2 regions of the Nocardioides ginsengisegetis genome follow, and region 1 is predicted to be linked to the other one. Evidence: riboswitches for the same ligand, from Rfam matches in the RefSeq annotation. Region 1 holds a riboswitch; the other holds the start of a gene.
The links. A riboswitch is a leader RNA that binds a small molecule or an ion and turns the genes downstream of it on or off. The one in region 1 is predicted to bind thiamine pyrophosphate.
Positions count from the first base shown of each region.

Region 2: it holds a riboswitch for thiamine pyrophosphate, as region 1 does, so the genes downstream of both, FB382_RS07665 (thiamine phosphate synthase) here and FB382_RS03815 (thiamine phosphate synthase) in region 1, are expected to answer to the same signal.

Region 1 covers NZ_JACGXA010000001.1:809,917-813,146, forward strand. Annotated here, with positions in the region: gene FB382_RS03800 (SGNH/GDSL hydrolase family protein) at 1-596, opposite strand, end outside; gene FB382_RS03805 (hypothetical protein) at 748-999, opposite strand; gene FB382_RS03810 (hypothetical protein) at 1,012-1,203, opposite strand; TPP riboswitch at 1,383-1,492, shown strand; gene FB382_RS03815 (thiamine phosphate synthase) at 1,489-2,082, shown strand; gene FB382_RS03820 (FAD-dependent oxidoreductase) at 2,082-3,092, shown strand; gene thiS (sulfur carrier protein ThiS) at 3,089-3,230, shown strand, end outside.
Region 2 covers NZ_JACGXA010000001.1:1,618,929-1,622,158, forward strand. Annotated here, with positions in the region: gene FB382_RS07650 (hypothetical protein) at 704-901, opposite strand; gene FB382_RS07655 (hypothetical protein) at 1,057-1,305, opposite strand; gene FB382_RS07660 (hypothetical protein) at 1,318-1,518, opposite strand; TPP riboswitch at 1,775-1,884, shown strand; gene FB382_RS07665 (thiamine phosphate synthase) at 1,881-2,474, shown strand; gene FB382_RS07670 (FAD-dependent oxidoreductase) at 2,474-3,230, shown strand, end outside.

The sequences.
Region 1 (3,230 bases):
TCCGCGTTCAGCAACCGGGCGACGCGGACCGCGACGTGGCGATGCCCGAGCTCGGAGGGGTGGAGCCGGTCATGGGCCCAGAAGTCCCGGTGGGCGGCGGCACCGTCTGGGCCCAGGTCGATGCGCAGCACGCCGTAGAGCTCGTGGACCTCGTCGTAGATCCCGTTGAGCTCGGCGATCCGCCTGGCAAGGGGGCGAGCCAGGAACCCGGGGAGGCCGATGGCCCTACCGTGGTCGTGAAACCGGGCGGTGATGACCATCGCTCCCGACTCGGCCAGTTCGCGTGCGCAATGGAGCAGGTCCTCACGGATCCGTCGCGCGTCCCACGTTGAGCGCATGGCGTCATTGAGGCCGACCACGAGCGAGGCGATGACCGGGCGGTGGGCCAGTGCCAGTGGTAGCTGGTGCTCACGGACCTCGGACACGGTCGCGCCGGGCAGGGCCAGGTTGCAGAACGACACCTGGTGAGCGGTGGCGATGGCGTCGGACAGGAGGCGGGCCCAACCGCGCCAGCCCCTGTCGACCGGGTCGTCAAGACCGAGGGTGGCTGAGTCGCCGAGAGCGGCGAACCTGATGTAGTCGGCCTGAGTGGTCATCGGAGGTTCCCGCCAGAGGCCGACGAGGTCGTCCAGGTGAGGTGGATGCCGTCCGGCTCGGGCCTGGAGCTGATGACGGTTCCGTGCACGCGCTGGATCGAGGCCAGAGCAGCCGCGAGATCGGTGGGCGGGACGGTGGCGGTGTGCCAGGTCATGACGCGCTGCCGATCAGCTGGACCATCGGGCCGTTCATGATCTTGCCGCTCAGGGGGTGGGCGTCCCGGGTGCGGGTGACGGAGAACCAGCCGTCCCAGTACGCCGAGTCGGGACCGCGCCGGGTGCCGAACTCGAGGCGCACGTAGCCGACCTCGCGCTCGACATCGAGGACGCACGCCCCGTCACGCAGGTGCGAGCCGAAGACGTCGCTCAGGTACTTCTCGTTCTGGGGGAGGACCGTGTGCATGGCTCCGGCTCCTCACGCGACCAGGTCGGCCTGGGCGCGCAGCGCGGCCGCGGCCGTGCGGTGTCCGAGGACGCTCGGGGGGCAGGGGCACCAGTACGGCGTGACCGCGGCCTCGGTGGCAGCGAGGTCGTCCTGGTGCCGGGCCAGGTCCAGGAGGATCGAGCGCAGCCGGGTGGTCTCTGCGGTGCTGGTCTGGGGGGTCATGGCTGCCTCGCTTCCTGGGTCGGGGTGCTGTTCGTCGTGATTCCAGTGAAGGTCGACAGGCCGTCGTCCACGACCGGGGGATTACGTATTCGGCTACGTAGATGGAGTCCGTGCCCGGCCCGAGCACGGCCGCGTTCTGGACGGGCCGATCTGCGTCGTCCCCGTGTGCGCTACGTTTTCTGCACCACCACGGGAGCTCGCGGCAGCGAGCTGAGAGGGAGCTGTTCCGCTCCGACCGTCGAACCTGATCCGGGTCATGCCGGCGAAGGAAGCGAGGAGCGTTCCGTGCTGTTGCCACGCCTGTTCTGTCTGGTCGATGCCACCGACGACCTGTCCGTGTTGCCGGCCCTTGCGTCGGCGGGCGTCACGGGTTTCCAGGTCCGCGCCAAGGCGGTCGACGACCGTGCGCTGCTGGCCCTGACCCGCGCAGTCCGCGCCGCGGTCGAGGAGTACGGCGCCCTCGTGGTCGTCGACGACCGGGTCGACGTGGCCCTGGTCGCGGGGGCCGCGGGGGTTCACCTTGGTGCGACGGACCTGCCGGTGGCCGATGCGCGCCGGATCGCACCGGGACTGCTGATCGGGGCCACCTGCCGCTCCCGTGCGGAGGTCGTGGCGGCCCGTGACTGGGGGGCGGACTATGCCGGCTTCGGTCCGGTGTTCGCCTCGGCCTCCAAGGCAGGTCTGCCCGACCCCCTGGGCGTGGCCGCGGTCGCCGCAGCCACCGGAGTGCTGCCGCTGATCGCGATCGGGGGCATCGATGCGGCTGGGGCCGCCCTGGTGCGTGCGGCGGGCGCCCACGGGGTCGCCGTGATCGGCTCGATCTGGCGGCCGCCCGACCCGGTCGCAGCCGCGAAGGAGCTCGTGGCAGCGGTCGCCTGATGCGGGTCCGGGTCCTCGGGGCCGGGATCATCGGCCTGGCCTGCGCCGAGGAGCTGCTCGTCCGGGGCCACGCGGTCGAGGTCGTCGACCCCGCGCCGGGGTTGGGTGCCAGCCATGCCGCGGCGGGGATGCTCAGCCCCTCCAGCGAGGTGTGGCACGGCGAGGAGGAGATCCTCCGCCACGGGATGGCAAGCCTCGCACTGTGGCCGGACTGGGCCGGACACCTCGGCGTGCCACTCGCGACCGCCGGCACGCTGCTGGTGGGACGTGATGCCGGGGACCTTCAGGAGGTGGAGCGGCAGGTCGGTCTGCTGGCCGCGCACGGCCATCGGGTCGACGTCCTCGCCGCGGCCGCCGTACGGCGCCTCGAGCCCACCCTGTCCGCCCGCGTCGCCGGGGGAGCGCTGCTGCCGCGCGACCACAGCGTCGACCCACGGGCCGTGGTCGCGGCCCTGTTGGCGCGCGTATCCGTCCGGCCGGTGGCCGACGCCACGACCCCGGACGTCACCGTCGTCGCCACCGGCGCCCGGCTGCCCGCACCCTGGACCCACCTCGTGCACGGCGTCCGCGGCGAGGTCGCCCGGGCCCGCACCGATGACCCACCGGCCCGCACGGTGCGCGGCTGGGTGCACGGCGTCCCGGTCTACGTCGTGCCCCGACGCGGTGGTGAGGTCGTGATCGGCGCGACCTCGGAGGAACACGACGCGCCCCCGGTCGCGACCATCGGCGGCATCGCCCGGCTGCTCGAGGCCGCGCGTGAGCTGGTGCCGGGCCTGGACCGCGCCGAGCTCACGGAGGTGCTCGCCCGGGACCGGCCGGCCACGGCCGGCCACCTGCCCCTCGTCGGCCCCACCCACGACCCCGCCGTCGTGCTCGCGGCCGGTCACTTCCGGCACGGCGTGCTGCTCGCGCCGCTGACCGCCCGCCTTGTCGCCGACCACCTCGACCACGGCCTGGTCCACGCCGCCCTTGACCCCCGCCGCCTCCTCGACGAACGGATCCGCCCATGAGCATCACCCTCAACGGAGAGCCCAGCGCCCTCGAGCCCGGCAGCACCGTCGCCGATCTCCTCGCCGACTGGCGGGGCGTCGCCGTCGCCGTCAACGGTGAGGTCGTCCCGCGCGAGCGGCACCCCGCGACCGCTCTCC
Region 2 (3,230 bases), 810 kb from region 1:
GTGACCGGGGTGTCGGCGGGGGCGCTCGAGGATAGGCGCCGGTAGGTCGTGTGAAGCCCGCCACAAGGCGTCTAGCTACCGACGAGTACGCGGGAAGCTGGCGTGTTGCTCCATCCGGTGCGCCATCGGGGTCTCGGAACCTCGATCTCGGGACCCGACCATCTTGACTCCCTGCAGTAGGACCCGATCGTGACGAATGAACGACCACACTTCCAGGCGTCGGTTGAGTGCGCCGACGGCGAGCACTTCTACTGCACCTTCTATCGAACGGCCCTGACGGGCACGGCTGCGTGTGGGTGTCCGTGCCACCGGTAGCGGCCATCGCCGATGAGCCGGGGGCGTGAAGTTGTGCGAGATTTGCTGGGTGCAGGTTCCAGCGACCTAAGTGATCTTCCCCGAACGTGGCATGAGGGCCGGGATCCGCGGGGCGACGCGGGTGACTCGCGTCGGGTGCCCGCTATGAAGGCGGAGAGTGGGGGCTGACCGTCAGCGCGTCAGGACGGTCGACGCCGACGCGTCGCGCGATGCCGGCGGCCACGGTGCTTAACAAGGGCCACCCGATGGTCGAGACGACCTGGATGAGGCAGCGGGCACGGATCATCATCGGTTCCTGCGACCAAGTGCGGCAGATCGGGTGGGTGGATTGCGGTGTGCCGCCTCGAGAGAGGTCGTGACGGCACACCGCAGCTGGTGGGGCCCGGGGCTAGCGTCCGACGCTGCGTCGCAGCGGCGCGTGGACTGCTGGGGTTCCGGGCTCGTGGTGGAGCGTTGTGACGGGCGTGCGGACGTTCCTGTCCCCGTCGTCCTCGTGCCATGCGCTGTGCAGCGGCATCAGGAGTTCGGGCACCATCGCCGAACAGACCGCGCACTGCAGGCGCTGGTCGCTGACGAGGTTGGGCACGGCCTGGAATCTATTGCGATCCATTGCATACCCATGAGTAGGTGATTTGCTGCACAGGCATGGTCTGGTCCAGCGACGGGTGTGCCCTGAATCGCCACGACAGTGGCAGGGCTCAGCGGGCGCCGCATCGTCGGGCACGGCACTGGAGTGCCGAGTCATGCCGCACCGCCGATGAGCTGGACGAGGTGCCCGTTCATCACCTTCCCGCGGAGCGGGTGGCCGCGGCGGGTGCGGGCGACGGTGAACCAGCCGTCCCAGTATGTCGAGTCAGGTCCGCGTCGTGTGCCGTACTCCAGGCGGACGTACCCGACCTCGTGGTCGGCGTCGAGAACGCAGGCCCCGTCACGGAGTGCAGAGCCGAACGCGTCGCGCAGGTACTTCTCGTTTTCCGGCAGCACGAACATGGGGACGCCTCCTCAGCCCGCAAGGAGGTGGTCGGCCTCTGCGCGCAGCAGCATCGCGGCGGAGCGGTGGCCGAGGATGGTGGCCGGACCGGGGGACCCGTACGGCGTGGCCGCAGCCTCGTCGGCCGCGCGACTGTCCTCGCGGCGGGCAAGCTCGAGCAGGATCGAGCGCAGCTGCCTGGCCATGCTGGTGTCGGACGGATCGATGTTCATGACTGCCTCGCCTTCCGCGTCGGGGTGTGTGGGGGACTGCTCCCACTGAACGCCCAGCGGGCTTTGGGCGCGACCGGAGAACTACGTACTTCGCTACGGAGACGTGCCCGGCTCGAGGGCGTTGGGCACGTCGAGTTCGCTGCGGGACCAGGGTTGAATCTCGCCGCGGCAATGCCACGGTCGTGTTTTGGTAGGCGGGAGATCCGCGAATCGGACAGGTCACATCGCCTCGCCATCGGTTGCGCTACGTTTTGCGAACCACCACCACGGGAGTTCGCGGCAGCGAGCTGAGAGGGAGCTGTTCCGCTCCGACCGTCGAACCTGATCCGGGTCATGCCGGCGAAGGAAGCGAGGAGCGTTCCGTGCTGTTGCCACGCCTGTTCTGTCTGGTCGACGCCACCGACGACCTGTCCCTGCTGCCGGCCCTCGCCCGGGCCGGCGTCGGGGGCTTCCAGGTCCGCGCCAAGGCGGTCGACGACCGCGCCCTGCTGGCCCTGACCCGCGCGGTCCGCGCCGCGGTCGAGGAGTACGGCGCCCTCGTGGTCGTCGACGACCGGGTCGACGTGGCCCTGGCCGCGGGGGCCGCGGGCGTGCACCTCGGTGCGTCGGACCTGCCGGTGGCCGACGCGCGCCGGATCGCGCCCGGCCTCGTCGTCGGCGCGACCTGTCGGTCCCGGGCCGAGGTCGTGGCCGCCCGCGAGCAGGGCGCCGACTACGCCGGCTTCGGTCCCGTCTTCGCCTCCGACTCCAAGGCGGGCCTGCCCGAGCCGCTGGGCGTTGCCGCGGTCGCCGCAGCCACCGGAGTGCTGCCGCTGGTCGCCATCGGCGGCATCGACGCGGCCGGTGCCGCGCTCGCCCGCGCGGCCGGTGCCCACGGGGTCGCCGTGATCGGCTCGATCTGGCGGCCGCCCGACCCGGTCGCCGCCGCGAAGGAGCTCGTGGCAGCGGTCGCCTGATGCGGGTGCGGGTCCTCGGGGCCGGGATCATCGGCCTGGCCTGCGCCGACGAGCTCCTCGTCCGGGGCCACGAGGTCGAGGTGGTCGACCCCGCGCCGGGGCTGGGTGCCAGCCATGCCGCGGCGGGGATGCTCAGCCCCTCGAGCGAGGTGTGGCACGGCGAGGAGGAGATCCTCCGCCTCGGGATGGCAAGCCTCGCGCTATGGCCGGGCTGGGCCGGACGCCTCGGCGTACCGCTCACGACGACGGGCACGTTGCTGGTGGGACGCGACGCCGGTGACCTCCAGGACGTCGAGCGGCAGGTGGCGCTGCTGGCGTCGCACGACGTGCGCGGCGACCTGCTGTCCGCGGCCGCCGTGCGCCGCCTCGAGCCCACCTTGTCCGCCCGCGTCGCCGGGGGAGCGCTGCTGCCCGGTGACCACAGCGTCGATCCACGGGCCGTCGTCGCGGCGCTGCTGGCGCGGGTGCTGGTCCGGGCGGAGGCCGACGCCACGACCCCGGACGTCACCGTCGTCGCCACCGGCGCCCGGCTGCCCGCACCCTGGACCCACCTCGTGCACGGCGTCCGCGGCGAGGTCGTCCGGGCCCGCACCGACGACCCACCGGTCCGCACGGTGCGCGGCTGGGTGCACGGCGTCCCGGTCTACGTCGTGCCGCGGCCCGGAGGTGAGGTCGTCATCGGCGCGACCTCGGAGGAGCACGACGCGCCCCCGGTCGCGACCCTGGGCGGGGTCGCCCGGCTGCTCGAGGCGGCCC